One region of the Paenibacillus sp. FSL R5-0908 genome, then DNA from elsewhere that is predicted to be linked to it. Evidence: predicted binding sites of a transcription regulator. Region 1 holds the regulator's gene; each other region holds the start of a gene.
The links. Region 1 encodes Rex, which represses fermentation and respiration genes when NADH is low (regulators of the CRP and FNR family bind a similar motif). Its sites were predicted from a motif close to TTGTGAAATATTTCACAA; they were not measured.
Positions count from the first base shown of each region.

Region 1 (10,737 bases):
TCGCAGAAAATGAAGTCAGGCAAGCTGAACTGATTTCATCTTCAGTAAGGGGGGATCGCCCATGTTTCAACATTTGTTTGCTGAAATGAACAAGGTGCTTCAGGAGATCGTAACAGATTACCCTACAGCGGAGGGTGCCCGCCGGAACGAGCTTTTATGCAATTATAATATGCTGCATAGACTGAGCGATAAAGTGATGGATGAATGGCTCGCTTTCGCTGAGAAGCTTAGTTCCTTTCGCGAAAGTGCGGATTTTACAGCAGTGGTCGAAGAGGAAGTGCCGGAACAGGAAGCACCAGAGCTGTGTATGGATTCCTTTGTAAGAGGTCAGGGGTATTATAAGCTGCTGATGTATGGAAAGTGTATTGATCAGTTTAAAGAAGTTATTGCGCAATACCCGGATAGCTTGGCTGCTCGATTATATTTAGCCATCTCTTATCTGCAGGAAGGTGACGGTGAGTCCGCTTGGAGTCATCTGAACCATATGCTGGGCTTGATACGGGAAACCAAGCTGAAAGCCATGGTTTATAATGCTTTAGGCTGCATACGAGCCTCACAGGAACGTTTCAATGAAGCGCAGGAATTGTTTGATCTTGCTTTGCAGCATGACCCTGCGCTTCCGGAACCAAACGTTAACTTAGAGGTATGCCGCCGTCGTGGAGGGAAGCTGCATTTTGGAAATCAGCTGGTTTCCCTTTTGTAAAAGAATAACGGTTTTGGAAATTTCCATTCAAGCGATGCATCCCCTGAACCAGTGGTGTGCATCGCCTTTTTTCGCAACTTCTGTTATGCTGATTAAGAGTCTCAATTGAAAGGGAATAGAATTATAATGAAATTTGCCGTGCTTGATTTTGAAACAACAGGAACCCAATCCGTGGGTGAAATTATCCAGGTTGGCCTTGCAATTATAGAAGAAGACCGGTCCATCTCCCGGGTATATGGTTCCTATGTCAAGCCCGGAACGCCGATTCCTCCTTTTATAACAGGTCTGACGGGGATTACTGATGATGATGTGAAGGATGCGCCTGAGCTGGATGAGATGATGATGGAGCTTGTTCCGCTCTTGGATGATGTTGTGCTCGTAGGGCATAATGTCGCTTTCGACTTCCATTTTTTACAAAATGCTTTAGATCGTTGTGGTTATTTGCCATTTCAAGGGCGGATTTTGGATACGATTGATTTTCTCAAAATTTGCTTTCCTTCGCTCACATCTTATCAGCTAGGCTCTGTCAGTGCTCATTTTGGAGTGACGCATGATCGTCCGCATCAGGCAGATAGTGATGCACTTGCGACTGCTTTAGTGCTGTTGAAATGTCTTGAGGAGCTCTACGAGCTGCCGCTGCTTACGATCCAGAGACTCTGTGAGCTGTTTACTGAAGAGGATAGTGATCTGGGCTGGTACTTTGATGGTCTGCTGCGAGAGCGGGAAGCGGAGACGCTACAGCCTGAAGGTGATCTGACTTTCTATCGTCAATTAGCGCTTGCAGTAGGAGACTGGACGGAGTTAGCGCCACCTAGAGATGAGCATGCTGAGAATCCGCTAGCGAATTTATCTTTTACTGATTATATGGACGAAGTAACCAAACGACTTAAAGACACATTACCGCAGTATGAAAGCCGGGAAGCTCAGGATATTATGATCAATGAGGTGATGACGGCACTTGCCGAAGACAAACACCTACTGATCGAAGCGGGCACAGGAACCGGTAAATCGCTCGGTTATTTGTTGCCTGCCATTTATCAAAGCGTTCGCACCAATGAAAAAGTCATGGTCAGCACTCATACTATTAATCTGCAGGACCAATTGCGCGAGCGGGATATCCCTTTGTTAACGCAGGTAGTTCCTTTTCCGTTTAAAGCTGCTATTTTTAAGGGAAGAGGACATTATTTGTGTCTGCGTAAGTTTGAGCATAAAATTAATAAAAAGGACTTTATAAGCCCAAGGGAAGATGCGCTTACTGCCGCTCAGATGATCGTATGGCTCACTCAAAGTGAATCAGGGGATGATGAAGAGCTGAATTTAAGCGGCCGGGGTGGTGATTTCTGGGAGACGGTGGCAAGCGATACCGACTCCTGTCTGGGCCGTTCCTGTCCGTGGTTCCGCAAATGTTATTATCATAGGGCTAAGCATGAAGCTGGGATTGCTGACGTGGTCATTACAAACCACTCTAAGCTATTCGCAGATGTTAAGGCTGGGCACCAGCTGCTTCCGGCTTACGAGCATCTTGTCATTGATGAAGCACATCATTTAGAAGATGTGGCTGGTAAACATCTTGGCATGCATATGAAGCATTTCACTGTGGCACACACGTTATCGCGACTGTATAAAGATAGCCGAAACGGACAGCTTCCTGCTCTGCGCCAGATATTACAGTCGTCAGGCAGTGAAGAGGCTTCAGAATGGAGCGGAGTCATCGATCGGATTTACCCGGATCTGCTTACCGTCAAAGAAACCTGGGATGCACTCAGCGACAAGCTGTTCAGCCTTTTGCCGGAACGCAGTGATGCAGGGGCGGGGGAAGCGGGACAACTGGTTATGCGGTTGCTTCCCGCCCGTAAGCCGAAGGATTGGGATGAATTAGTTGCGCTAGAGAACACTATGAATCTGACGTTAAGCGACATCATCCGTAAGGGTGATAAAATGCTTAACGAGATGCGTGACCAGGAAAGCCAATCCTCAGCAGACAGTCTTGTTACTGATATTAGCGGTTTATTTAAGGATTTGGCTTCCATTCGTGAGCAAGTAAGATTCTTTATGGGGCTGAATGACGATAATGTAGTATATTGGCTGGAGGCAAATGGAAATTACCGCAGCAAATCACTACAGCTGTATGCCGTCCCTGTGGATGTTAGCAGCCAGCTTAAAGAGTTGTTCTTCGATAAGAAAAAAAGCATCGTGCTTACCTCGGCGACGCTGTCTGTAGATAAATCTTTTCAATTTATGATTGATAATCTCGGACTTAACGAAGCTGCGGAAGAGGGACGTCTAATGACCTCACTCCTTCCATCTCCCTTTAAGTATCGTGAGCAGGCACTGTTAGTTATACCGCGTGATTTTCCTAGTGTGAAGGGCAGTGTGGGCGATGCTCGATTTGTCGATACACTCGTACAGTCATTATCGGAAGCTGCTAAAACAACACGTGGGCGGATGCTGGTTCTGTTTACTTCTTATAAAATGCTGCGTCAGGTATATGATCCGCTTAAAGAGGCTTTGGCCTCACAAGAGATTACGGTGCTTGGTCAAGGCGTGGAAGGTGGCAGCCGGAGTAAGCTGATCCGCCGCTTTCAGGACAGTGCAGCATCCGTTCTGCTGGGGACGAGCAGCTTCTGGGAAGGTGTAGATATTCCAGGTGAAGCACTGACTTGCCTGGCCATCGTGAGACTTCCGTTTCAACCGCCGAATCACCCGTTGGCGGAAGCGAAGTCGGAGTTATTGCAGGCCCAGAAGAAGAATCCGTTCATGAAATTATCTGTTCCTCAAGCGGTTATTCGTTTTAAGCAGGGATTCGGAAGACTGGTTCGCACGGCGCAGGATCGCGGAATAGTTATTGTTTATGATACAAGGGTTATTGAATCTCATTACGGAAAGTATTTCCTTTATTCATTGCCTGGTCCCAAAATGGAGCATATGCTTACTGATCAAATGGTCCCCCGCATAGCGGAATGGCTAGAGGATGGCGGCGCTTCTTAAAACGCTCGTCTTCAGTTTAGCTCCTCCTTATCCTTAAGGGCGGTCTGTTACAGTACCGCCCTTAGTAAGGAGAGGTAGACGTTTGAATATGGATTTACACAAGAACATTATTATTTTTAGGAGGAAAAATATGAAATCGGATAAAATATCAGAAGCCGTTGTTCGCAGACTGCCTGTGTACTTGCGTTTTTTGAATGATCTCCAGAATCGCGAAATATTAACAGTTTCCTCTCAGGAACTTGGACAAAAGCTTGATCTTAATCCCGCACAGATTCGTAAGGATTTAGCATATTTTGGTGACTTCGGCAGAAAAGGTATCGGCTACGATGTAACGTATCTTATTGAGAAAATCCGTCATATCCTGAAGCTGGATCAACAGCTTAATGTAGCTTTAGTTGGAGCAGGTAATCTCGGACATGCCTTGTCTAATTACAATGCATATCTTAAAGATACTATGAAAATCACGGCTATATTTGATTCGTACGCTCCTAAGGTTGGACGTAAGATCAACTCCCTTACTGTGCAACCGATGGATGAACTAGGCAGCACGATTCGTGAGCAAGGTATTCGCATTGCCATTATTACCGTACCTGATTCAGAAGCTCAAAATGTAGCAGATATTCTCATTTCTTCTGGGATTGAAGCGATTTTGAACTTTGCCCCTGTGATTCTGAAGACACCACCGAATATCCGGGTGCATGCAGCTGATTTTACAACTGATCTGCAAAGTCTTGCTTATTACTTGCGGGATGGAAAGGAAGAAAGCGAACATGAACAACAATAAAACGATAATTAAGGGCGGGTATTTTCTGACTCCGGGAACGGATGAGCCGGTTCTGAGTGGATATATGACTATTGAAGATGATTTAATCACTTACATAGGAAAAGAAGAGCCTCAGATGGAAGCTGGAGTGCAAGTGGTTGATGGCAGCCGTCTGCTGTTCATGCCTGGACTTGTAAACACACATGGTCATGCGGCGATGTCTTTGCTGCGTGGATATGGAGATGATTTAGCGCTACAAGTGTGGCTTCAGGAGAAGATGTGGCCGATGGAGGAAAAGTTCACCGGTGATGATGTATACTGGGGAACCTCCTTATCTGTATTGGAAATGCTGAAGGGTGGAACTACGACCTTCCTCGATATGTATGATCATATGGACCGAGTAGCCGAGGTAGCTGAGTTATCAGGTATCCGTTCCGTATTGATGCGTGGTGTGATAGGGTTATGTCCAGAGGATGTACAGAATCACAAGCTTGCGGAAGCGATTTCTTTTGCCCGTAACTGGCATGGAAAGGCTGACGGTAGAATTACTACTATGATCTCGCCACATGCCCCTTATACTTGCCCTCCGGACTTCCTGGTTAAGTTCGTGCAGGCAGCGCATGATCTGGATTTACCGATGCATACGCATATGTCCGAAACGAAACGTGAAGTGGAACAAAATGTGGCGGATTACGGGTTGCGTCCTGTAGCTCACTTAGAGAAGCTTGGAATGTTCACACGTCCCTCGATAGTTGCACATGGTGTTCATTTAAATGATGAAGAGATTGAGATCTTGGCTCGCCATAATGTGGGTGTATCTCATAATCCGGGCAGTAATTTGAAGCTGGCTAGCGGAGTGGCTCGGGTTACTGATCTTCTAAAAGCTGGTGTGAAGGTGTCTCTTGGCACGGATGGCGCGGCAAGCAACAATAACTTGGATATGTTTGAAGAGATGCGGCTTGCAGCTCTCATTCATAAGGGTGTCAGCGGTGATCCAACGGCTGTTCCAGCTCCAGAGGCTCTGCGTATGGCTACAGAATATGGCGCGCAGTCCATCTTTTTAAATAATGTAGGCAGACTTGCTGTAGGGATGAAAGCTGATTTCATTGCTATTGATATCGATCAGCCGCATTTGCTGCCACACACAGATCTGTTGTCTCATGCAGTTTACTCTGCTAGCGCTAAGGATGTTGAGCATGTGTGGGTGAATGGTAAACAGGTCATCAAGCATGGACAATGCTTAACCCTGGATGAGGAAGCTATCCGGCGTAAAGCGCAAGAAGCCTTCGAAGGTTTATTGAAGCGTTAAGTCTGGAGAATAACGAATAAATAATAGGCTGCGACTTTTTGCTTTTAGCAAAAGTTGCGGCCTTTTGTGCATTTTTAAGGCTGGGAAAGCTAGAAAATTATGAAATTTTGGATAAACACGCGGGTGTGTTATATAATCAAAAAAGATATATTACTAGAAAGGGAGCTGTACCTTGAAGAAAAGGAAAAAATGGATCCTCCTGGGGTCAGTTCTGATTCTGCTCCTGGGGTTTGGACTTATCCAGTTCTATGCCTATATTATGAAAGATCAATGGAACGAGCGTGATATCGCTAAGGATGTTGCCAAAACCAGAGCGGGTCTAACAGAGGTAACCAAAGCACAAAAATCGGTTTGGGATGAAAATGCAGTGTACTGGGTATTAACAGGGAAAAATGAAGCCGGGACTGCTCTTATGACCTGGGTCCGCTTTACGGTAGATGGAAAATTTGCTGAAGGCGACGATGCAGTGTTTGCTGAGGAACTAAGTAAAGGAACCTCGGAAGCCCAAATACGCGGCATTATCAAAGCTGATCTTCCGGACATAACGATTGAACGCTTGCTGCCGGGAGTATATAACGGAGAGTATGCTTGGCAGCTTTTTTATAAACAGAGCGGTCGGTATTATTATCAATTTTATCGCTTTTCGGATGGGTCCCGAATGGGCGAAGGTTACAGTTTACCTAAAAGTTAAGCTGAACATAAGGAAATTAAGGGTGGCATAGTAAACAAGCGAACTTAGTATAAGTTCGCTTGTTTACATTTATTTGATGTACAAAAGTGATATACTAAGTGATATACTGAATGGGTGGTTATCACCGAATATTCTCTTAAATTCACACACAAAAATAGGCTGATTGATTAAAAATCAAGGCCGATTTTGTCGAAAGTGAGGAATATATTTGGTATTGATGGAAATATTTAAAAAATTAAATTTTAAATATATTCACATTTATTTTGAAATTAGTATATACACCTGTGATATACTACTACTTGTAATTAGAACAGCAATAAGAGACTTCAGTCTCTCTGATGAGCTCTCAAGTAGCTATAAATTATTATACTGAGCTTTATATTTTGTCATCTTTGAGAGGAGGACGTTTCTTGAAATTACGTCTTGTACCTGTGCTGATAACGTCTCTACTGTCGGCTACTCTATTGTTTGGTGGCTTCTTTTTGTATCGTCAGTTTGCAATGCAGGAACCACTTCAGAAGATTGTATCTCAATATGAGGGCGTCAATAATTCTCATATCAGTATTAACCGCAATGAGGTCACTTTGAAACTTGATCTCCAGCCAGGCACGAAATTACGTGAACTGGTTCAGTACGTCTCCCAAGAAGGAAAATCGATGATTGATGGACGTACACTAAAACTTGATGTAGAACAGAACTCCAGTGAACTGCTGGATGAATACTGGGATAAAGCGATGTTCTCTGTAGCTGAAGCCATGGAGAGCCGTAAATATACACTTATACCCACAGAACTTGATGGACTCAAAGTGCAATATCCGCAATATAAAAATGTGATAGCCTCAACAGAAATTGACGACAATAATGTCTATGTAAGCTTGAGTAATGGAAAAGAAAGCAAATTTATTATTTTGCCGCGTAAACCTGCGACATTGGGGGTATGGAATAATGCCTAAATACCTTAAAGAAATTCTAATCGGATTTGTTCCTGTTTTGTTTATTTTTATGGCTTTTCTAGGCATTAATATATTCCCGATTGTAATTGCTGCTGGGATGCTCACGGCTTTACTTATCATTGCTCATTTAAGAGGCGGACTTGCGGTAAATGCAGGTGCCGGGAAGAAACGCAAGAAGGATGGACCTTCAAAGCTTACTTTTGAAGAAATTGGCGGGCAAGACAATGCAAAGCAGGAGCTGCGTGAAGCGTTGGATTTTTTGATCCGGCATGAGGAAATCAGCAAATTCGGGATTCGGCCTTTGAAAGGGATTCTGCTTACAGGCCCTCCAGGAACAGGTAAGACCCTTATGGCTAGAGCAGCAGCACATTATACGAACTCTGTATTTGTAGCAGCATCAGGCAGTGAGTTTGTAGAAATGTACGTAGGTGTCGGTGCCGGCCGTATCCGCGATTTGTTTAAGGATGCCCGTACCCGCGCCCTTAAGGAAAATAAGCAAAGCGCTATTATTTTCATAGATGAAATTGACGTAATTGGCGGTAAGCGTGAAGGCGGACAGCAGCGAGAATATGATCAGACCTTGAATCAGCTGTTGACCGAGATGGACGGGATCTATAACAACGAAACACCGCGTATTTTGCTGGTAGCAGCCACTAACCGAAAAGAAATGCTTGATTCAGCATTGCTGCGTCCTGGCCGGTTTGACCGTCATATTCAAGTGGACATGCCTGATAAAAAAGGCCGCAAATCGATTCTCGAATTGCATGCCAAAAATAAGCCGCTTCATGCAAATGTGAACCTCGACAAAATTTCCGAAGAAGCCTATGGTTTTTCCGGTGCTCAGCTCGAAAGTGTTATGAATGAGGCAGCAATTTATATGATGCGTGAGGAATTGACAGAGGTTGAGCAGCGGCATCTGTCGATGGCGATTGACAAGGTTATGATGGGGGAAAAAACGGACAGAGAAACTAACCACGAAGAGAAAAAACGTGTGGCGATTCACGAATTGGGACATGCCATTATGGCAGAGCTGCTGCGTCCGGGAAGTGTTAGTCAGGTTACGTTGACTCCGCGGGGGCAAGCCCTTGGTTATGTACGTCACAATCCTCAGCAAGAGCAGTATCTGTACACCAAGGATTATTTAGAAGATCAGATTATGATCGCACTTGGTGGAGCGGCTGCAGAAGAAATGTATTATGGCGGACGAAGCACAGGTTCACGTGGTGATTTTGATCAGGCCCTGAATATTGTCGAAACCATGATGAAATCCGGATTGACTTCGTTGGGTATCGCCAAGCTGGAAATGGTTACCACTGAAGAGCTTATGAAGGAAAATAGTAAAATATTGGATGAGTTGATGGTACGTACTCACGACCACCTTGAAAAGCAACGAAATGTATTTGATTACTCCCTTGACATTTTAATGAAGGAAGAAGTGCTCTCTGGAGAGCAATTTCGATGTCAATTTCGTGACAGCGTGCGTTTACCAGCATAAATATTTATGCTGGTTATTTTTTTTTACTTTTCAGGCATGCTAAGATATCATTATATGTCGGGCTTTATAAATTTTTGCGACAGACAAGGTACAATACAAAAGTATAGATACCTGAAAGGATGGAGACTTTTTTATGAATTTCAAGAAAATTGGTGTCATCGGCGGTGGCACAATGGGACAAGGGATTGCCGAAATGCTGGCAGCCAAGGGCCTGGATGTATTGCTGGTGGAGAAAACCCCTGAGAAACTGGACTACTCCTACGAAATGATCGAGACAAGTCTAGATAAGCAACTGGAGAAATGGGCGATCACTCAAGCTGAGAAGAAGCTGATTCTTAGCCGCATTCAAAAAGTGACACATTTCGCAGAGCTGAGCTCCTGTGACATGGTTATCGAAACAATCGTTGAGGATTTAGAAGAAAAGAAAAAAATATTGAATCAACTGGATCAAGTATGTCCAAACCACATTATTCTTGCCAGCAATACGTCAACACTTAGCTTGACTGAACTTGCAAGTTCTACAATGTATCCGGAACGCGTGATCGGAATGCATTTCATATACCCTGTAGCTAAAGTGGATCTTGTTGAAATTGTACGCGGTCTGAAAACTTCAGATGCTACTTTTGAAGATACAAAATCCTTTGTTGATGAAATTGTTGAGAAAAAAGGTGTAATGATTTATGAATCCCCAGGATTTGTAACATCACGCCTCATTTGCTTGTTTATCAATGAAGCTATGCATGTGCTGCAAGAGGGCGTTGCCTCTGCACAGGATATTGACGATGCTATGCGTATTGGTTATCAATTCCAATATGGACCGCTTGAAATGGCTGACAGATTCGGTCTGGATTCGGTTCTTGCTGCACTCGAAAATATGTTCCGTGAATATGGTGAGCTGAAATATCGTCCTTCCACGATCCTTAAGAAGATGGTGCGTGCAGGACAATTGGGTATGAAATCAGGCGAAGGCTTCTTCCAGTACGACAAGGATGGTGACCGTATATGAATATTCTAGTAATTAACTCCGGTAGTTCTTCTTTAAAATATCAATTGTACAATATGGCTGATGAATCCGTTTTGGCTAAAGGTTTGGTGGAACGTATCGGGATGGATTCCTCCATTCTGAACCATAAACCTACTGGTAAACCTGAAGTAACAGAAGTAAGTGAAATTTTGGAGCATAACACAGCGATTCGTAAAGTTCTAGCTTGCCTAACGGATAAAGAGCATGGTGTTATTGAATCCATTAAAGAAATCAATGCTGTGGGTCACCGTGTAGTACACGGTGGTGAATTCTTCAAAGCTTCCGCACTTGTGGACGCTGATGCCAAGACTAAAATTCGTCAATTGTTTGACCTTGCACCCCTGCATAACCCAGCAGCAATGATGGGGATTACGGCTTCTGAAGTAAATATGCCGGGTGTACCGCAGGTTGTTGTATTCGATACTGCATTCCACCAAACAATGCCTGAAAAAGCGTATATGTACGCGATTCCTAGAGTACTGTACAATAAATATAAAGTTCGTCGTTATGGCGCACACGGTACATCACACGACTTCGTAAGCAAAGCTGCTGCGGAGTACTTGGAGCGTCCGTTGGAAGATCTGAAGATCATTACTTGTCATATCGGTAACGGAGGTAGTGTAACTGCTGTTCAAGATGGAGTATCTGTGGATACTTCGATGGGTATGACTCCTCTGGAAGGTTTGATGATGGGTACTCGCAGTGGTGATCTTGATCCAGCAATTGTTCCTTACGTAATGAACAAGGAAGAATTGTCCGTGGGCGAAGTTAACTCCATGTTGAACAAACATAGTGGACTCCTAGCAATTTC
Region 1 is NZ_JBBOUV010000001.1:5,070,071-5,080,807, reverse strand. It holds gene MKZ09_RS23100 (tetratricopeptide repeat protein) at 62-703, shown strand; gene dinG (ATP-dependent DNA helicase DinG) at 830-3,691, shown strand; gene MKZ09_RS23090 (redox-sensing transcriptional repressor Rex) at 3,822-4,475, shown strand; gene MKZ09_RS23085 (amidohydrolase) at 4,462-5,763, shown strand; gene MKZ09_RS23080 (cell wall elongation regulator TseB-like domain-containing protein) at 5,936-6,454, shown strand; gene MKZ09_RS23075 (hypothetical protein) at 6,865-7,407, shown strand; gene MKZ09_RS23070 (AAA family ATPase) at 7,400-8,902, shown strand; gene MKZ09_RS23065 (3-hydroxyacyl-CoA dehydrogenase family protein) at 9,036-9,908, shown strand; gene MKZ09_RS23060 (acetate/propionate family kinase) at 9,905-10,737, shown strand, end outside.

Region 2 (10,737 bases), 180 kb from region 1:
TGTTGGAATCCCCCTTATACGGCTTTCTTACGGTCTATGAGTACGGCAATGGCAATAACGATCCCTTTGACCACCATTTGGTAAAAAGAGGATACGCCGAGCAAGTTCAATCCATTGTTCAAAATCCCGATAATCAGTGCACCAATCAATGTGCCCACGATACGTCCGCGACCACCAGTTAAGCTTGTACCGCCTAATACTACAGCTGCGATAGCATCCAACTCATAAGATGTGCCTGCTGTGGGTTGCGCTGAGTTCAATCTGGAAGTCAGGATCGCTCCTGCCAATGCGGACAACATACCGGTTAATGAATAGATCATAATTTTAATGCGGTCTACTTTAATCCCTGAAATAATAGATGCTTTTTCATTACCACCAATGGCATAGGTTTTACGGCCAAATGGAGTTTTGTGCAATACAACCCATAAGACTGCGAAGACGATGATCATTGTTATAGCAGGTACAGGTATTCCCAGTAAATATCCACGGCCAAACAATTGGAAGGTCATGCTGTCTCCGAGACCTGTGATCGGATTACCGTCTGTGTATACAAGTGTTAATCCCCGGAAAATCGTCATGGTCGCCAACGTAGCGATAAATGGTGCCATTTTACCTTTTGTAATCATCAGTCCGTTGACCATCCCCATCACGCCACCCGCTAAACAACCTACTATAATGGCTAAGACAGGATCCCAACCAGACAACATCAGGTTAGCTGTGAAGGCACTGGATAGGGCTAGAATAGACCCCACCGATAAATCGATACCACCCGTTAGAATAACAAAGGTCATCCCAAAAGCGATAAGCGCATTTATGGCAACTTGTCTAAGCAAGTTCAGGATATTAAGGGGCTCCATAAAGCTTGGGTTCAACACCGTAACGATAATAATTAGAATAATCAGCCCTAGTAATGGACCTAGTTTCTGTGTAATTTGCCCGATTTGAAAACCTTTATTTTCTCTCTCACCTTTGATAGTTGTCATTACTATTGCCCCCCTGTAGCTAACGTCATGATTTTTTCTTGCGTAGCTTCTTGTTGTGATAGCTCTCCACTAATTTCCCCTTCATGAACCACTACGATCCGGTCGCTCATTCCTAAGACTTCAGGAAGCTCTGACGATACCATGATAATGGCGACTCCACGTTCCGTTAATTCATTCATGAGCTGATAGATCTCCCGTTTAGCTCCTACGTCAACTCCACGGGTAGGTTCATCGAGGATAAGCACACTTAGGCCGATCCCAATCCATTTGGCGATGACCACCTTTTGTTGATTCCCCCCGGATAAATTTCGGACTAAAGTGGAGGAAGACTGTGTCTTGATGTGTAGCCGTTTGATAAGTATGTCTACAAATTCTTGTTCTTTTTTATCAATGATTACACCCTTAGGAGCGAAGCTATATAAATTTGTAAGCACCATATTGTCTCGAATAGAGAAATCAAGCACTAACCCTTCATCTTTACGGTCCTCCGTAACGAATCCTATCCCCGCCTTCATCGCATCATTGGGATTTCGAATCGTGACCTTTTCTCCCCGCACCATAATTTCTCCACGGTCTAACGATTCCAATCCGAATAAGGTTCTCATCATTTCTGTTCGTCCAGATCCCATTAATCCTGAGAAGCCTAAGATCTCACCAGAACGAACGGAGAAATTAACATCTTTAAATTGCCCTTTTTTCGTGGCATTTTTAACTTCAAGAACAACCTCTCCGGGTTTGGAGGTACGCTCAGGAAACCGGTCAGTTAATTCACGCCCTACCATCTTCCGAACTACATCATCGAAGTTAGTCTCTGGAATGGGCTTCGTGTCTACTGTTTTCCCATCTCGCATGACCGTTATTCGGTCACATATCGTGAAAATCTCTTCCATACGGTGCGAAATATACACGATGGAGACGCCTTCCTTTTTAAGGGAAGTTATGACTTCGAACAATTTCTGGATTTCCCGTTCGGTTAATGCCGCTGTCGGTTCGTCCATGACGATAACTTTTGCATGAGTCATAAGCGCTTTTGCAATCTCAATCATCTGTTTCTCCCCTACCGAACATTCCCCCGCCTCTTGATTTAAGGGAAGCGTTACGGAGAGCTTACGAAACTGTTCATTTGCTAACGCTTTCATTTCTTTCATATTTAAGATCCCTAGTTTGGAGGTTCGTTCCTTACCAATAAACAGATTATCTAGAACTGTCATATCCGGCCACACATTCAACTCCTGATGGATAAAAGCGATCCCAAAACGTTCAGCCTCTTTGGGATTGTTAAAGTATGTTTCCTGACCATCTATACTAATGGTTCCTTGATCACGCTGATGCAGTCCAATCAAAATGTTCATCAGAGTAGACTTTCCTGCACCATTCTCTCCCATTAGGGCATGAACTTCACCATCCTTCAGCTCAAAATCCACACCCGTCAACACACGGTTAGCCCCAAAAGATTTATAAATATCTTTCATCGTAATGTGCATACGCTTTGAACCCCCTTTTTATCAAAAATAGACCCCGGCTTGTAAAATACAATTTGCATACGGCTTAGCTTCCCCCGTACGAATGATGACCTTCGCATGCCGGGTTAACAATTTAAATTGTTCATGTGAAATCGCCTCTATAGGTATTTCCTTAAATTTGTCATTCAAGTATTCAGAAGTGCCTTTATTTTTTGCAGCTAATTCCTCTGCCACGATAACTTTCTCAATGACCATATCCTCTGAAATGATTTCGACGAGGTCTTCGAAGCTGGGAACTCCCAATTTAAGCGCTAAATCAATCTTTGGAACCCCAAGTGGAACGGGTAATCCAATATCAGCAATGACAATCGTATCAGTGTGGCCTAAATCAGTAAGCACTTTGGAAATATGACTGTTTAATATTCCTTGTTTTTTCATAATTAAAGACTCACCTCCACCTCTACTCTTGTTGGCATGCCACCTTGGGCACCAAATTTTGTGACGGATAAAGAAGCGGCGCGGTTGGCAAACTTTACACTAGTACGAATAGACTTGCCTTCAGCTAGAGCAACAGCAAATGCCGCATTAAAAGTATCTCCTGCTCCAGTGGTATCTATAGCATTCACTTTATAGGTGGGAACTAAAACTTCCTGTTTACCATCGTAATAACGTACACCATTGCTGCCCTCGGTTATAAATAACTTATTGGGATATTTGCGTAAAGCTTCAGCAGTACTCATCTCAGGAAATAATATTGCACATTCATGTTCATTGGGAGTTAAATAGGTGGCATTGTTTATAATCGTTTCACTGATAGGCCGAGCAGGTGCTGGGTTAAGCAACATTGGCACATTGAATTTATAGCAAATCTCACTTACATAAGACACCGTCTCTTCCGGAATTTCTTGTTGGATTAATACCATGTCAGAGCCTTTAATATTCTCAAGTGCGCGTTCAACCAATGCAGGAGTAACTAAATCATTGGCTCCTTTTACAACGATAATGCTGTTATCACCTTCCGCTAAAATGATGTGAGCTGTTCCACTTTCGACATGTGTAACCGGTTCCACATTGGCGGTAAAAACGCGATTCTTTTTCAGATTATCCATGATAGCGGTACCATAGAAATCATCACCTACACAACCAACCATCGTAACTTCTGCTCCTAGACGGGCAGCAGCGACGGCTTGGTTCGCACCCTTACCGCCCGGAACGGTGGAGAATTGTTCTCCAAGCACAGTCTCACCCGCGTGAGGCCGCTTATTCGAAGTCACTACTAAATCCATTGAACAGCTGCCAATTACACATATCTTAGCCATATTTATCAACCTTTCTCATGTTGTCATCTATTCTTTACTTCTTGTAGTTTCCCGCTCCACAAAGCTAACGGGTAATTGAATAATCTTCTCTTCCACCTTATCTTGCTCAATTAGCTTAATAAGTAAACCCGCTGCTTCTCTACCCATATCATGTGCCGGCTGGCGAATGGTGGATAAAGCAGGTGACAACAAGCTGCTGAGCGGGATATCATCAAATCCGATGATTTGCAGATCCTGCGGCACTCTTTTACCTAAACGATGTGCTTCATGAATGACTGCCGTCGCCACAATATCATTACTGGCAATTACGCCGTCTGTATCTATATATTTATCAAATAACTCCACAGCCCATTGTTCTGCTACTGTATGGGAGAAGGATGAAGTTTCGATCACATTATAGCTGATTCCCATTTCATTAAGGACTTCAATCGCCCCAAGAAATCGATCTTGTGCAGGTTTGATATGCGCCGGTCCTTGTATCACTGTAATTTTTTTGCTTCCCCGTGCGATAATCTCTTGTGCTGCAAGACGTCCGCCCTTTTTGCCATCTGCGTATACGGAAGGGCTATCGTTAGAAGTACGGTCGAGAAATACGACCGGAATCTTCAAGTTAGAATAAACGTCGCTCTCAGGGAAGTTGGTTGACGATATCATGCCAATGACATTGTTTTGGATAAAGGTTTGAATATAATCCATCTCCTTATCTTCGTTCTCATCACTATTGCCAAAGATGATCCGATAACCTTGCTCCTGCATCCGATCCTCTATCCCCCGCGCTAACTGCGGGAAGAAAGGGTTGGTAATATCAGGCAAGAGCAGCCCGATTAATTTAGATTTCCGCTTGTATAATGATCTTGCAACCTCATTAGGGGTATAATTCATTTCTTTGATCGCTGCCTCAACCTTTTTGCGGGTATCGATATTCACATAACCAGATTCATTAATAACCCGGGAGACTGTTGCTACCGAAACTCCAGCTATTTTTGCGACATCTTTGATTGTCATCATTCTTCACTTCATCCCCCAATGTGTAACCGGTTACATGTATTACATAAATTAGATTATCATATAACCTTTTCATTTACAAATCTTTTTTTCGATCATAAAGCTAACAAAAGATACCAATTATTTATCGATATCTTTTGTTATTTGAATTTATTTAAGTTCTGACCACTTTTTTAAACTAATAAATCAGTTCACAATCGTGGTGTTCCCATACATCGAATAGATTCCCATCCAGATCTTCAAATACAAAAAACTTCCCATACTCACCTTCATCACTAACATTTCCGACTTTTACATCTGCTGATTTTAATTGACTGTGAAGAGCAAGCACATCATTTGCAAAAAAAGTGATCACCCATTTTTTCCTACCTCTGACCTCAAACACAGCCCTCGAATCATCATCACTCTGAGTCAAACATAATATCGGCCTATTATCTCTGAATAAGCTTAAGTTTCCGTCTCTTCGGTCCCTAATATTAAAACTAAAATGCTTTACAAACCAGGCTGCAGATTTCTCTAAATCTTTAACTGGAATCATATTGTAAGCAATCCCCAAGATTCTTCCGTCTTCCATCATCTGTCTCCTTGGATTTAAACTTTTTGCTACTTGAGAACTCTAAAGACTTTTATCTGCAAAGCGATTTAATAATTTTATTGTATTGAAGTGCATACCTTCATGGTAAAGTGTGAAATTGATGAATTCACCGATTGAATTTAAGGTTAATCCACTTCCTGTTGTAAGAGGAGTTACTTGCTCACTTAAACGATTGTGAAAAGCTTCCTGGATCCGTTTGGGTTGCTCCGTAAGCATCTCAAGTAAAACTTCAAGCGTTGGCGGTTCCTCATTCCACTCGGCTGGTTTAGTCCCTTTCGCAAATAAGCGTTCAAAGCTTGCCGGCAATTGCATAAGTTCCCTAGCGGAATGAAAAGCAAACTTCTCTTGCACCAAATAAATATGTCCCAAGTTCCAGCGGATATTGTTATTAAACCCTTCTGGAATGCAATTCAAAGTTCCCTCAGATAGTCCCTCGACTGCACGCACAGTAACACTACGCACAAACTTAATTTGTTTGAATATAATTTGATCCATTATGACCCTCCTAACTTTTATCCATAGTTTACCATAAGATTATCTTTAATTTCCTAATATTATTTTAAACTTAATTGTTTCATAACGAACGTAATAAACGACTGCATATAACTTTCTTGAAGTTCCTTCTTTCTGTAGCCCATCCATATCGAATGCTGAGAGACTACATTTTCAACTGCTACTTTAGCTAATGTTCCCTGATCAAGATAAGGTTTCGCCAACAAAGCGGAGACATAACTAATTCCATAACCGGCAATGACAGCTTGAATAACTTCATTCACTCCATTAAATTGAAGCCCAATCGTTGGCTGCTGTACACTTCTTTCTTCACACAACCGGACAAGCCGCTCTCTAGCTGCACTGCCCTCTTCCCTCATAATAAATGCTTCAGACATCACTTCTTCAAAGCTAAGCTGCTGATTGGCAAAAGGGTGCTGGGAAGAGACCACGAATACATACTCGTCCCTATATAACTTCCGATGTTCGAACACTCCTGTATTATGCGTAGGAAACTCCATATCACTGTATATCGCCACGTCTGCTTCAAAATTATTTAATTTTTCCATGACATCATGAGAATTAGTAGTAGTGATCTGAATGTTAACTTCCGGAAAAGATTGTTTGAATAATGACGCCCACCGGGGAATGAGGATACTTGTCGCCAAATAATTACCTGCAATCCGCAGATTCCCCTCAGGAAATTTGTGATAATCTTCAATGATTTGCTGGACTTGATCACCCATAGCAAAAAATTTCTCAAGAGGTTCGATTAACCTTTTTCCTAAAGGGGTGAGCACCATCCTCTTTCCTTTAATTTCAAATAACAAAATATGATTCTCCCGTTCAAACTTACGGATTTGCGCTGATATAGCGGGTTGGCTGATGTGCAAACGTTCAGAGGCTTTGGTCACACTACCTGTGATGGCAACGTAATAAAACAATTTTAATACATGATAGTTCATCGTGATCTCTTCCTCACTTCATAAAGTAATATCTGTATTTGCCGCTTATCCTCAGCCATTTCACTATAACTATACATTATGGATGTTAACTATTATATATTGTTTATTTATATTTATTTATCTTATACTTACAACTATTCATAAGGGAGGTCACGTTAATGACAAAGACAGTATTATACTTAACCCGTCACGGGCAAACAGAATGGAATTTACAAAAACGAATGCAAGGGCATCAAAATTCTGCGCTTACAGCCTTGGGCGAACAGCAGGCGGAATGGTTAAGAGATCGTTTGGAAGTAGAAAACTTAAACTTAGGCGCGATTTATTCTAGTACTAGTCCAAGAGCATTGCATACTGCGCAGATTTTACGGGGAAAGCGGAGTTTACCTATTCAACAGCAAGCTTCTTTAATGGAAATTAACATGGGGAGCTGGGAAGGAATGAATACGGATCAGATACAACTAGAATCCCCTTTACAATATTCCCATTTTTTCACCAGACCCGATCTATATATTCCTCTAACCTCAGGTGAAACTTACAAGCAGCTTGAACAAAGAGTAGTGCCGACAATGGAGTGCATCATAAACGATAACGTAGGGCTTGAAGTGCTCATCATCACGCATCGGATGACTTTAAAAGTCATTATGGCTTATTTTCTCAATAAATCATTGCAGGAAATTGGGGAGTTACCGGATATTCTCTCTACAGCATTATGTAAAGTAACCCTAACTGAAACCAAAACAACCATCGATCTGTATGGTGATACTTCACATTATCAATGACTATGGGTCAAAAAATAAAAAGGTAACTCCGATTAACGGGGCTACCTTTATAGGGTTCAACACTAAATATCCACACTTTTGATTATAAAACTGCGGACCTTCATCCATTTGCCTGATATGAATTCATCAATCGTTTTCGTCTTTGGTCTAACGCAAAAGCGATGTTTTGCCCCTTTATCAAAACCCACAGCTTCAAAAATTAGGCTATCCCCTATTTGCTCCTTGAAGAACACCTGCTTTAATCCCAACCTATTTAACATTTCAAGCTTTACGCTCTCAATATATGTGCGCGAATACTCCTTAGACATATGTGTTCCTCCTAGTAGTGGTAGTAATAGTATAAGTCAATATGAAGAAAATCAACAACAGTTCATATATTCTTCCACAAAAAAACAACCAGGCAGCGATTCTCCGTTGGAGGTTCACTGCCTGGTGTTTTGGGTCTGTGGTGGTTTGCTTGAGTAGGTTATGAGCTAAGCTCAATCATTCGTAGCTTTTGGATACTCACTCCGATGTAACGCACTATCTTGATGAAATCTGTAAGATAACTGCATTCTATACACTTATTCCATCTCTACAAGGGCTGATTCGAACTTTAAGTGTATTCTATACAATTAAAAACTAGAGAAATACCCTGTAGAGTATTAAATCAAGAAAATAGATGTATTAAATACATCTATTTTCATTGGCCGAGCATTTTGAGCATTTTAGTTGCACAAAATACAGTTAAAACCATCTACTATACACTTCAATACTCCATCACTTGTTACTTCAAAGCTTCCGCCGGCTCTCATATGGTAACTAGATGGGGTGTAGCCCATTATGAGTCAGCCCATTCATACTGATTCCTTTTGCCTGAACCTATCCAGATAACTCTATCTATTTAGTCCTTCTACTTCTACCTAATCGAAATCATCACGTACTTATTTAACTTCAGTTGCCCCAGTCACTTTACCTTCAATCCCTGCAGTTGCTTTCACATCTTCGTTTGCGAAGTAAAGATTTCCATCAATAGTCGAGGTTTCATGCAGGTTAAATCCGTTCGCTTCTACATAAACATCACCTTTAATGGTTCCGCCTTGAACTCGTAAATTTTCACTTTGTACAGTTAACTTAGGTACAGTGAGAGTGTAATTGGCAGTAACTTTGTGATCAGCGTCTTGGGCATAAAGAGCAATCTTACGGTAGATGTCGCCGTCTGCAGCCCCTTTATCATGGAATTCGCCTTCAACAACAACATCTTGGGCAATGGTCACATCATTTAGAATGGCAATAATCCAATTTCCATCTTTACTTACAGCCTTGGTAAACGTATCTGCTTGATTTACGATTGAAGCTGTAGTAACTGCATCCGTTTGCTCTGTAGTTGGAGCCGTAGTAGCCGCCGAATTAGTCGCATTATTATTATTCGCACCACAACCAGATAAGACTGCAACCGAGACGCCTGCTACTAACATCATTTTAAATAACTTCATTTTAAATCCCCCTTGTTTTTGATTATAAATTAATTATATATTAAAATTTTTAATAAACAGGTGAAAATTTTCACAATATTGTGTCGTTATCTGAAGCGGTTTCACAAAGATTACTCATCTCCATCCGGAATCGTATCCATAAGTAACACCTCATCTCGCTGCCCGTTTTAAGTTCATAGATCTTAATACTTATTTACCCAAATTTTAAGAAAGGTCCCAGCTGAGTTAAGCCCTCTTTCTTCAACCCTTCCGCAATTCTTCCATTTATAGAAACTTAACAGGGTCATCTAAACGCTCACTCACCCCCATTGACGCTTTAGAATCAGAATGTTAATCTTTAGAAAATATCACAAGGATAAGGGAGCTATTTACTGGTGAAAAAGACAACCATGAAGGACATCGCACTTCGTGCCAATGTCTCCGTCGCAACAGTGAGCTATGTTCTGAATCGTGTCGGCAACCAAACCATTCCTGAGAAAACACGCCAGCAGATTCTTCAGCTTGCCGAGGAACTGCATTACATACCGAATCTGGCAGCACGTTCACTTGCGAATCAGAAAACAGGATTGGTCGGTGTGCTTGTTAACACATCAGCCCATACACCACACTGGAAGCTCCATGCCCAGTTCTCATTTATACATGCCTTGGAAAAGCGGTTAACAAATGCTGGTTACCATACGCTGCTCTATTCACTTGATGTTGACCAGCCTTCTTTGGATATTATCGTAGAAAGAAAGCTGGAGGCTGTATTTCTGATCGATGTGCGCGAGGAAGCCTTTTATTCGATCTCCAAACATTTTGTAGAAGGAATTCCTTTGATTCTGATCGACAGCATGATTGAAGATAAACTCTTTAAGCAGGTCCTTTTCAACTATCGAGCAGTTCTGCAAAAGGTAAAACCACAGGACCTTTCACAGGTATGTTTAATTATGGAGAGCTTCAATAACTGTTTCCTCACCCGCTTTATTCAGGACAGTATTCCATTACCTGAAGAAGCGATATTTACCGTTGTCAATTTGGAGGAATTAAATACATTCTTACAGGGAGGGGGCTATAAAGAGGCCATTGTCATTAATGAGTTTATTGGAAGTTACGTTGAAGTAAACGGGAGGTTCGAACAACTCTCTGTGCTTTGCACCTGCAATTGTCCGGAAATATTAGGCGATGACGTTCATAAATTCATTTTTACTGGGGATAAAGCGGCTACTGCATTTGAACTCATGGACAAATTATTGCATCATTCTGACTACTCCGCACAAGAAAATAATTGCTATTTTGTAGAATAATTTTTTTGGCTATTCACTTAAGCGTTTAAGTTGAAAGGAGCATAACTTATGCCTGGTCCTGTATTAGTGAAACAAGTTCCCCCTGCTGTTCAAGTTTATCCCTCTCTTTGGGGAAATCGGAGATTCCTGCTGCTACTCAGTTCGTACTCCATTTCCTTATTTGGCAACACTTTTCATAGTATTGCTTTAAGTTTATGGGTACTGCAAACGACCGGCAGCGCCAAAATGATTGCCATCATCACGATAATCAATTTATTGCTTAGTTCTTTGCTAGGATCGATTGGGGGAACTTTTGCGGATAGGATCAATCGTCGAACCCTCATGCTGATCACAGATCTGATAAGTTGCGGACTTGTAGTGACACTAGCTTTA
Region 2 is NZ_JBBOUV010000001.1:4,893,581-4,904,317, forward strand. It holds gene rbsB (ribose ABC transporter substrate-binding protein RbsB) at 1-1, opposite strand, end outside; gene MKZ09_RS22295 (ABC transporter permease subunit) at 15-983, opposite strand; gene MKZ09_RS22300 (sugar ABC transporter ATP-binding protein) at 986-2,467, opposite strand; gene rbsD (D-ribose pyranase) at 2,489-2,884, opposite strand; gene rbsK (ribokinase) at 2,887-3,765, opposite strand; gene MKZ09_RS22315 (LacI family DNA-binding transcriptional regulator) at 3,793-4,773, opposite strand; gene MKZ09_RS22320 (VOC family protein) at 4,949-5,347, opposite strand; gene MKZ09_RS22325 (DinB family protein) at 5,387-5,860, opposite strand; gene MKZ09_RS22330 (LysR family transcriptional regulator) at 5,920-6,822, opposite strand; gene MKZ09_RS22335 (histidine phosphatase family protein) at 6,981-7,604, shown strand; gene MKZ09_RS22340 (hypothetical protein) at 7,667-7,912, opposite strand; gene MKZ09_RS22345 (polymer-forming cytoskeletal protein) at 8,528-9,079, opposite strand; gene MKZ09_RS22350 (LacI family DNA-binding transcriptional regulator) at 9,454-10,365, shown strand; gene MKZ09_RS22355 (MFS transporter) at 10,414-10,737, shown strand, end outside.
Region 2: a site for Rex is predicted at 9,138-9,155, ahead of MKZ09_RS22345 (polymer-forming cytoskeletal protein). Genes of this name have one in related genera too.

Region 3 (10,737 bases), 5.0 Mb from region 1:
GTGTCCACTAGACGAGTTGGTAATCCCTCCAACACCTGCACGAAAGAAGCTGTTCGTGATGCCACACCTGAAAGACGCTGCATCAAGTTAAGCGCAAGCCGCTCACCTGTTAGAATCGCATGGGTGCTGCCCTCAACCTCAATAATTACAGTTCCCTTGGTTACAGCTTGGCCTTCTTCGACAAGGGCTGTAAAACTAAGCGCCGGATCCACAATTTCAAAAACCAGCTCTGCAATTGGAATGCCACAAATTATCCCGTCTTCCTTGGCATGAATAATCCCTTTGGACTCATGGCCCACTGGAATCGTCATCTGCGTGGTTACATCTCCGGAACCAACATCTTCCCGCAACCAGGCCTTGATAGATTGTACTAGTTCTTCATTGTAACCATTAAACATCATCGCTTAATTCCTCCACTATTCCCAGTTCGCGAATTTGAAGCAGGTGCTTACGCCACTGATCATCATCCCGCTGCGGATAATCCTCACGGTAATGCGCCCCACGGCTCTCCTCCCGTGCCAGAGCAGACTCTGTCACAAGCAAACAGCAGGTCAGCATATTAGCAAATTCATATTCCTCACGTTTGGACAAAGCTGATCCAAAGATGGGCAGCTGTCGTTTTAATTCATCTAGTCCTTTAAGTAACATCTCTTCGTTACGACGCAGTCCGGCATATCGAACCATTACCTTCTGTAGCTTCAAACGACGTTCCACAATAGCTTGAGTTGGCGAATCTACACGGCCCTCGTTACTGTTAACCGATAAAACATCACGGTCCAGCGGAGAAAGCTCATGAATCCGATCAATAATACGCTGTCCAAATACAATGGCCTCAGATAAAGAATTACTAGCTAAACGGTTAGCGCCATGCAGACCTGTGGAGGAAACCTCTCCGCAAGCAAACAGACGTGGGATGGTGCTCTCTCCATTCAGATCGGTCTTAATCCCCCCCATCATATAATGCGCAGCAGGAGCCACTGGAATCCAATCACTTGTAATATCCAGTCCATAGCCCATACATGTCTCATATATTGTGGGAAACCGATGCTTCACCATCTCTGGAGATTCATGTGTAATATCCAAATAAACGAACGTTGATTTAGTATGTTCCATTTCACTTACAATGGCTCGTGCTACAATATCCCGCGGGGCTAGCTCAAGCAGGTCATGATAACGTTCCATGAACCGCTCTCCATTAATATTGCGCAGGACTGCTCCTTCCCCACGCACAGCTTCGGAGATTAAAAATCTAGGAGCTCCTGGGTAACTAAGTGCTGTAGGATGAAATTGAATAAATTCCATATCTCGTATATGAGCCCCAGCACGATAGGCGATCGCTACACCATCTCCTGTAGCTACCTCTGGGTTGGTAGTGTATCGATATAATTGTCCGGCTCCACCAGAGCACAAAATGGTCGCATCCCCTTGCAGGAACAACCGTCCACCACCGGGCCGCTGCAATAATGCGCCTACACATTCTCCACCTTCAGTGATGAGATCGATAACATAATGATCATCCCAGACCTCGATATTCTCATGCTCCGCTACCTGTTCAGCCAATGCACGAACAATCTCATAACCGGTAGCATCCCCATTAGCATGCAAGATACGGCGGTGGCTGTGCGCTCCTTCCTGAGTTAAAGCCAGTACCCCATCTTCCTTATCAAACAAAGTTCCTAAGCGAATTAACTCATGAACGCCTTCCGGCCCTTCATTAACAAGTGCATCGACAGCTGTTGAAGAGCAAAGACCTGCTCCGGCCATTAAGGTATCCTGCCGGTGGTATGCAGGGGAATCATCCTCAGCTATAACAGCTGCGATCCCTCCCTGTGCATAGCGAGTATTACTTTCCATCACTGATTTCTTTGTGATCATTATGACACGCCGATCTTCACTGGCTTTAATAGCCGTGAATAGTCCGGCAATCCCTGAACCAATAACAATACAATCTGTCTTTACCGTAGGAATATCCCGAAGATCAAAATCAACCAAATATTGTGGAATCATGACCGCTTTTCACCTGTTTCAACGAAAGAGTAGCGCATGCTACCGGACTTGTAGCATGCGCTCTAGGGATGTTCTGGCTTTGTCGGCGACAGCAGGCGGTACATAGATTTGTGGCTTCATCGTCTCCAGGCATTTCACCAGTTTTTTTAGATTATTAACTTTCATATTAGGACAAACAAGAAATTTGGTAGCAAAATGGAATTCTTTATCTGGACTATCCTTACGAAGCTGATATCCGGTACCATCTTCCGTTCCAACGATAAATTGCTTACGATCCGATTTCCGGCAATACTCCAGAATTGATGTAGTGCTGCCTACATAGTCACCCATGGCCACTACTTCAGGACGGCACTCTGGATGAACTACAAATTCCGCATCTGGATATTTTGCTCTCATTTCTACTACATCTTTGACGGTCAACATGTCGTGAGTGTTGCAATAGCCTTCCCAAATAATCAGCTTCTTGCCCGTCTGATCTTGTACATATTGACCAAGATTCTTATCTGGGACCCAAATAATCTCTTCGGCGTCAAGGGATTCGATTACTTTCACAGCATTAGCAGAGGTACAACAAATATCGGTTTCTGCTTTAATCTCGGCGGACGAGTTAATATAAGTGACTACTTTAGCATTTGGATGTTGAGCTTTTAGCTTACGCAAACCGTCTACATTGACCATATCTGCCATTGGACAGCCTGCACGTTCATCAGGAATAAGGACGGTTTTGTTCGGGGCTAGAATTTTTGCACTTTCCCCCATGAAATGAACACCGCAGAATACAATAACTTCCGCATCTGTCTCTGCAGCCTTCTGAGCGAGTAAAAAAGAGTCGCCCCGGAAATCGGCAACCTCCTGAATTTCATCACGTTGATAATAATGAGCTAAAATGATTGCGTTTCGTTCCTTTTTAAGCTGTTCAAGACGTATACGAAGTTCTCGATTCTGTTCCTGCTTGCGCTCAAGCGCCAGAGCTTCCACCGATTGTTCTCCCCCTTAAATCCTCGCGGCTTTTCGCCGACATGATGTTATCAAATGGCATGCGCCATCATGGTGAAAAAATGAACATGCTGATATAAATAGTAAGTAATATTAATCACTAATGTACACAACGTTCCAGCCCCTGTCAATGTAACTGGACAGGCTTTAAGGCATAGAATCCCTTAAAAATTAAAATAAAAAATCCGGAGAACAGTTACGTTCTCCGGATAAATTTACATCATATGAATGGTGAACCCAATTAGGTAAGGCTAGTGCCCCCACCTTTATTGTCATCGTCAGAACCGTCATTACCCTCAGTATCAGGGTTATTCGGGATATCCTTTGACAGGTCAGGAAGTGTGGACTGTTCATCCTCAGGCTTGCCTTGAATACGAACTCGCACATCACCGATATTGTCGATGACAGGCTCGCCAACTTCATGGGCAACACCTTCGCCACCTTCTGGTTTACCATCCTCGGAAAGGAATCCTTGTTCAATCAGTTGTGTAATCTGATCAAGCTCAAGTGTTTCTTTCTCAAGTAATGTATTGGCAATCAAGTGCATTTCTTTGGAGTGTTTGATCAACAGATCTTTACAACGTTCGTAACTCGAAGTAATAAAGTTCTGCATTTCCTGATCAATCTCATAAGCAATGGAGTCACTGTAATTCTGTTCATGCCCAATATCACGACCCAAGAATACTTGACCTTGAGAAGATCCGAACTGCATAGGTCCAAGCTTATCGCTCATACCGTACTCCATAATCATGGCACGCACGATGCGCGTAGCCTGTTGGAAGTCACTGTATGCACCCGTACCGATCTCACCAATAAACAATTCTTCGGCAACACGTCCACCAAGTAATCCAGTAACCTTATCCAAAAGCTCCTGCTTGGTAACGATCATCCGATCTTCCTTCGGAAGCATAATAACATATCCGCCTGCACGTCCGCGTGGGATAATAGTAACTTTATGCACCATATCGGCGTGCTCAAGGAAGTAACCAGCAATAGTATGGCCTGCTTCATGATAAGCTACAATACGTTTCTCGCGGTCACTGATCACACGACTGCGTTTCTCAGTACCTACGATAACACGGTCAATAGCTTCATCCACTTCAATCATGGAAATATCTTTACGGTTACGACGTGCAGCTAGCAAAGCTGCCTCATTCAGCAGATTCTCCAGATCAGCACCTGTGAATCCGGTTGTGCGTTTAGCAACAACATCCAGTCTTACATCTTTCGTAAGCGGTTTGTTACGAGCGTGAACCTTAAGTACAGCTTCACGGCCTTTGACATCAGGACGGTCAACCGTAATTTGACGGTCAAAACGTCCTGGACGAAGCAATGCCGGATCAAGTATATCAGCGCGGTTAGTCGCCGCTACAATAATAATGCCTTCGTTACCACCGAATCCATCCATCTCAACCAGCAATTGGTTAAGCGTCTGTTCACGCTCGTCATGTCCGCCACCAAGACCGGCGCCACGCTGACGACCCACAGCATCAATTTCATCAATGAAGATAATACATGGAGCATTCTTCTTAGCATTCTCGAACAAATCACGTACCCGAGAAGCACCGACACCCACGAACATTTCCACAAAGTCAGAACCGGAAATACTAAAGAAAGGAACGCCAGCTTCACCTGCTACCGCACGGGCAAGCAATGTTTTACCTGTTCCCGGAGGACCTACAAGCAATACGCCCTTAGGAATACGTGCGCCAACAGCTGCAAATTTGCGTGGATCTTTTAGGAACTCAACGACTTCGACAAGCTCTTGCTTCTCTTCGTCCGCCCCTGCAACATCCTCAAAGCTGATTTTCTTCTTCTCTTCATTATATAACCGAGCCTTGCTCTTGCCGAAATTCATGACTTTACCGCCGCCACCTTGCGCCTGGTTAAACAGGAAGAAGAACAAGATGAACATAATTACCAGTGGGATAATTGAAGAAAGGAATGTCAGCCAAATGCTGGTACCTTCCATTTTCTTCTGAGTTAATTCAATCCCATTAACATCACTGGCTTGAATCAGTTCATTGATAGCGGCATCTGTAGGAGGAATATATGTGGAGAAGCTTTTCGATTTAGTATCGGCAGGCAGCTCTCTATACTCGCCTGTGACCAGAAAGGCATTACCCTCAAACTGAACCGTCAAATCCTTCACATTGTTGTTCTTGATCTCCTGCCGTAACTCGTCGTATCTAGGGAAATCGGCGGCTTCATTTCCATTGCTCACAAACTGGACAATACCCACCACGACTAAAAATAAAATCAAATAAAAACCAGAATTCCGGATGAACCGATTCATCCCCTACCTCCTCTCACAACACTCAAGTTATTGTACCATAGCCTCTTGGGACACCTCAAATAAAGGAAGTTGTGGGTATCCGATCCGTATGATCGAGGCAGTCCTTAGTTCAATTGGAATAAATCTCAGGTTTCAGTACTCCAACATATGGGAGGTTCCGATACCGCTCGGCATAATCCAATCCGTAGCCTACTACAAATTCGTCAGGTAACACGAAGCCTGTGTAGCTGGCTTCAAGATTAACAGTGCGGCCTGATGGTTTATCAAACAAGGTAACCACAGAGATAGTAGCAGCATTCCGGTTGCGGAGCAACTCAATTAAATAGCTGAGTGTAAGACCACTGTCAATAATATCTTCAACGATCAAGATATCGCGGCCTTCTACCGATACATCCAAATCCTTAATAATTTTGACTACTCCAGAGGACTTGGTGGATGCTCCATAGCTGGACACTGCCATGAAATCCATCTCAACAGGTACTGTAATGGCTTTAACCAAATCTGCCATAAATATAAACGCACCTTTTAGTACACAAATTACTAAAGGGGTACGACCTGCGTATTCTTCGCTCAGTGTTCGACCGAGCTCCTTAATTTTCTGCTGAAGTTCCTCTTCGGTGATCAATACTTCTTGAATATCGTTTTGCAACTTGCGAAACCTCCTAAGTTATACTATGAAAGACTTACTTCGACCATTACGTTTCTTCGCGGTCATCCAGCTCTGCCAGAGACAATAGAAGTACGGAGGTCGTGTGCCGCCCTACTGCGGCATGCATCGAGCGTCTTACGCCCGGAATCCAGACGATATTGCCCAAACCATCACAAACGAGGGGAATCAATGACCGTTCGGAAGCAGGTATTTTATCATCAATATAAATATCTTTTACCTTTTTGCTTCCGTTTAATCCCATGATCCTTATGGTATCTCCAGGCAATCGGGATCGTATCGTCAGTGGAAAGACCAGTTCATCACGGTCAAACCAAGCCGACATCTTCCCATAATCCTCCCCCTGTACAAAAAAGTTTTCTCTCTCCAGTACCGCCATCGACATCACCTTACCTATTTCCTCCAATTTAAGCTCAGAGTCCGGTAAAAACAGACGATATGTATAGCTTGCCTGTGGCGTCGTGGGCTTGGACGAGAACAAGATACTATCATATTGCCGCACACAAGTCAGGCCTCCACCCAAATCCAAGCTCCAGGTGGTGGGATAGCTCTGCAGCGTTCCCCGACGTACAGTTTCGATCTTGGGGAAATCAAGGGCAGATAAATCCGCCGACAGATAATTTAATATTAGTTTAATCAAACGCCGTTGTAAAGCGGAGGGTATGGCAGCAAATGAAGCTCTGTTAAAGGTGTATTTCCCATCCCCTTCCGAAACTAGCTCTTCAAAGCATTTTGCCGCAGACGTCTCCATATACTCATCTTCAGCTCCCGCAATTTCCGCAAGCTGTACGAGCGATTGCCTCACTCTGCCATTATACTTTTCCAGAAAAGGAAGAACTTCCAAACGAATGGCATTCCGCTTGTATTTCGTCAGCAGATTGGTGGCATCCTCAGCATAAGTGAAACCTTCATTTTGGCATAACCCTAAAAGTGCTGTTTTGTTAATACGTAGGAATGGGCGAATGAGTTCCACCTTTTTTTCTGTTCTTTTCCACTTGATACCCGACAGTCCAGATAAGCCACTTCCGCGTAATAGACGCATGATTACAGTTTCTGCCTGATCATCAGCATGATGAGCCAGAGCAACAGAACGCGCCCCATATCGGTGTGCCGTATCAATCAGAAATTCGTACCGCTTCTCACGTGCAGTACCCTCAGGACCAAGTCCACTCTCTTTAGCCAAGGAGGGAATATCGAATTCCGCAAACTCAAAGGGCAGTCCCAGTTCTTCAGCCATACCACGTACGAGCTCTGCCTCTTCCTTCGACTCCGGCCTAAATCCATGATTCACATGAGCACATATTAAGGTAAGCGGTATAAATTTTAAAGATATTTCATGTAAAACATGCAAAAGAGCCACAGAATCCGGGCCGCCGGAAACTGCGACTACAATGGTGTCATGGGGCGCCCACAGCTCATGCTCGGCTGCTGACTCCAATACAGACTCCACCAGTCCATTCATTTGCTCCATATGCGCCCCCCTCTCTCCAACTATATGTATGAGTTCAAAAACGGAATACCCAATAAATCGTAAAGGCGAGCAAAAACAAGGACAATGCGAATGCATTTTTTAACCACCGGGGGGTGTCCATACTATCCGGGCGCTTTCTGCGCGAGTTATATATATGGTTTCGCCAGACCTCAGTAGCATCCGCAGAGCCTGAGAACCCCCCTTTTAACGCCATACAAATCCAGGAGGATAGTTTCTTATTGGGTAAATTTCTAGCCAGCTTAAATAATTCGTCCACACTTCTCGTCTGCGGCAGCTGTAAAGCTGCCTTTTTGAGCCCTTCTTCATTGAGCAAACGAAGACACAGCACAGCAAATGCGAAAAGATCGTAACCCTCATCGCTGATTCGACTGCCCGCATTCCAGAAACCACGATCATGCCATTCGGTAAACTGCTTCACACTACGACCAATAGGGCTTGTGCCCCCAAAGTCGATCAGTTCCACTTCACCGTATTTCGATACCATGACGTTCTCGGGCTTCAAATCACCGAACACAAATCCACATTCATGCAGTGTGCGCAGCTTTTCAAGCAGACCAAGACCTACCAGGCCTAACCAATCGGGACCGTTTTTCGATAAAAAATGATGCAGCGGTTTGCCTTCAACATACCTCATCACATAGAAGGGGATATTATCCCCATTCGCAAAATCATCCGCTTCCAAAAAATAAGAAGACAATGGATTCTCACGACGAGCCCGATGTTCATTCCGCTTTCGTCGCGATTGCAGCGAGGTCAGTACATTGATCTCCGATTGAAGTTCAAGTGTATCGTATCCGATTTTTAGCGCGTACCTTTCCCGTCTGCCTTCTCTTTGCACAAGATATACGGTTCCGTTCGCGCCCCTTCCCAGCATCCGCTCAACGACATAACGGTTACCCCGCCATTTTCCGTTAATTAAGGTACCAGTAGGATAGGACGGATTAGACGACATACCCACCAATCATCCCTTCTCTTTCGTCGTGGTCATCGCTTAGTCGGCGTCCACGATGTTCATCCAGTGTATCATAACGATAATGTTCAAGCACCTTGAAAATAGCTGGGCCAGTCGGTGTTGCGCCTCTCATGTGTAATTTAGAGAATAGCGTACGAATACCTGACATGTCATGCGTCCAATCTAGATCAAGCTTGGCATCTTCACTGCTGTTATTTCCGGGAAAATGAAACACAGCGATCTCACTCTTGCCTTCCCGTGCTTCTAAACTGAGTGCCAAATCGCGGATTGCATCTTCCACAGCACCCAGTTTAGGCTTCATACTGGCACTGGCATCGATAAGAAGTGCAATGCGCAGCGGCGTTGTTTCTGTCAGTTCATCTACAACTGTAACAACCTGTGAACGTTGAACAGGAGGCAGCTGATCCAGTGAGCCGTCGCCTAGTATCTTTTTTACCTCTTTATTAACCGCCTGCTGGATCGTCTGAACCACGGTCTTGCGTGTCATCATCTGAATCGTCTGCGCCAGTTGTGGTGTTCCGACTATTCGGCTAAGGCCTCCCCCGGCCTTGGCAATGTCAGCAATCTCCCGGCTGCCGATTTCACCGATCGTACCATAATCAACTACACCGACCACATTTACGGTGATTCCCTCCTGCAGGGCATGCGCCGCTGCCAACACCGGACTTTCTCCTACATTCGAACAACCGTCAGTAATGAGCATAATTTGCTTCATAACCCTCAACTCCCCCTTTGTTTGAACCTCTGTTTCTAGCATATCCAGAAATGAGAGATTTCAAACAGTCGATGTTAAGTGGGGAGTCTAGATCAAAACAGAGGGGGTTAGTGAATAGGGGAACTGCGAGAAATGTTTGGGCTTTCGATCGCTGATGTCCTCAGATTCCTTGATTAGAACCGCCTCTCGCAGTTGGAATCCGAGGACAAAGGCGAACGCTCCGCTTCTACAGCTCCAAACTTTCTCTCCGTTCCATACCTTCACTAGTAAACAGTTTAGATCTACAGATTCCGTCCCAAGTCAGCCGACCATTGAAACGAAAATAGTAGAGGCTGGCGAGTTACACGTCACGGACTCGCCTCGACTGCCTCCAGTAGCACGACGCCTTACGCGTGCTACAAACTCACAAGCAACACAACACTTCACGCGTACCCTCAAGCAGTACGATATCTTGCACGTGCCTTAAACTATACAAGCAGTACGACGCTTCGCGCGTACCCAACATTAAAACCTACTAAACCTAAACCTAAAATAACTAACTTACCGTACGGGGACGCTCCATACGGCCGATGCCCGGCATATGCAGGCTGGACCATTCCGGATGGAAGTGATCAAGACGGCTGACGACAATAGTCATGTCATCAAGGATCTCATTGCCCTGATAACGGATCACTTTCTCCAACAGGCTGTCCGCTAAATCCTGAGGATCATCACCCTCAAGCTCTTGGATCATCCGTTTCATCCATATCTCCTTATTAACGGCATATCCAGGCGCATCATAAATACCATCGGTCATCATAATTAAAATATCGCCGGGGCGAAGCTGCATACTGATTAAGTCCACATCAATATCTTTAATGATTCCTATCGGCAGATTGCTAGAGGTTATTGGAATGACCTCACTCCCCCTCCGGATGAAGCTTGGTGCAGAAGCAATCTTCATAAATGTTGTCTGCGCAGAATATTGATCGATTAAAGCCATGTCGACAGTAGCATAGAATTCATCAGGGGAGCGTAATAAAAGAATTGAGTTGACCGACTTTACAGCCAGCTTCTCATCCATTCCGGATTGCAGCAGCTTTTCTAACATACCGAGTGCGGCACTGCTCTCCATCCTTGCCCGTTCACCATTTCCCATACCATCACTAATGGATACTGCAAAGGTGCCATTTCCAAGCTCTACGGTGCTGAAGCTATCGCCAGACAGCATATCTCCACCTTTAGAAACAACTGCCACACCCGTGTTTACCTCAAAGGCTTTGGCTGAACCAAAGGTAACCATCGAGAGTCCTTCCCGGGGATGAACCGCCGTCTCACTCATGACAGCAATATTCTCATCCAGAATGTCGGAGAGGAGTGGGGCAATCATTTTACGGCATTCATCAAAACCGCGATTATAAGCATGCACTACTTCTATTTCTACGCGTCCTGGGTCCAGACTTAAAATTTCAATGCCATGAATAGACAGTCCCAATTTCTCAAGAGCCTCGCGAATTTGCGCTTCCTGCCGATACATGGCCTGTCCCTCACGCTTAATTTCCTTGGCCAAGTCTTCCATAACCTGTGACACGCCTGACAACTGCTCAGCAAC
Region 3 is NZ_JBBOUV010000001.1:67,123-77,859, reverse strand. It holds gene nadC (carboxylating nicotinate-nucleotide diphosphorylase) at 1-401, opposite strand, end outside; gene nadB (L-aspartate oxidase) at 391-2,007, opposite strand; gene nadA (quinolinate synthase NadA) at 2,047-2,985, opposite strand; gene ftsH (ATP-dependent zinc metalloprotease FtsH) at 3,245-5,299, opposite strand; gene hpt (hypoxanthine phosphoribosyltransferase) at 5,409-5,948, opposite strand; gene tilS (tRNA lysidine(34) synthetase TilS) at 5,995-7,437, opposite strand; gene MKZ09_RS00325 (serine/threonine protein kinase) at 7,472-8,410, opposite strand; gene MKZ09_RS00320 (VWA domain-containing protein) at 8,400-9,146, opposite strand; gene spoIIE (stage II sporulation protein E) at 9,682-10,737, opposite strand, start outside.
Region 3: a site for Rex is predicted at 3,056-3,073, ahead of nadA (quinolinate synthase NadA). Genes of this name have one in related genera too.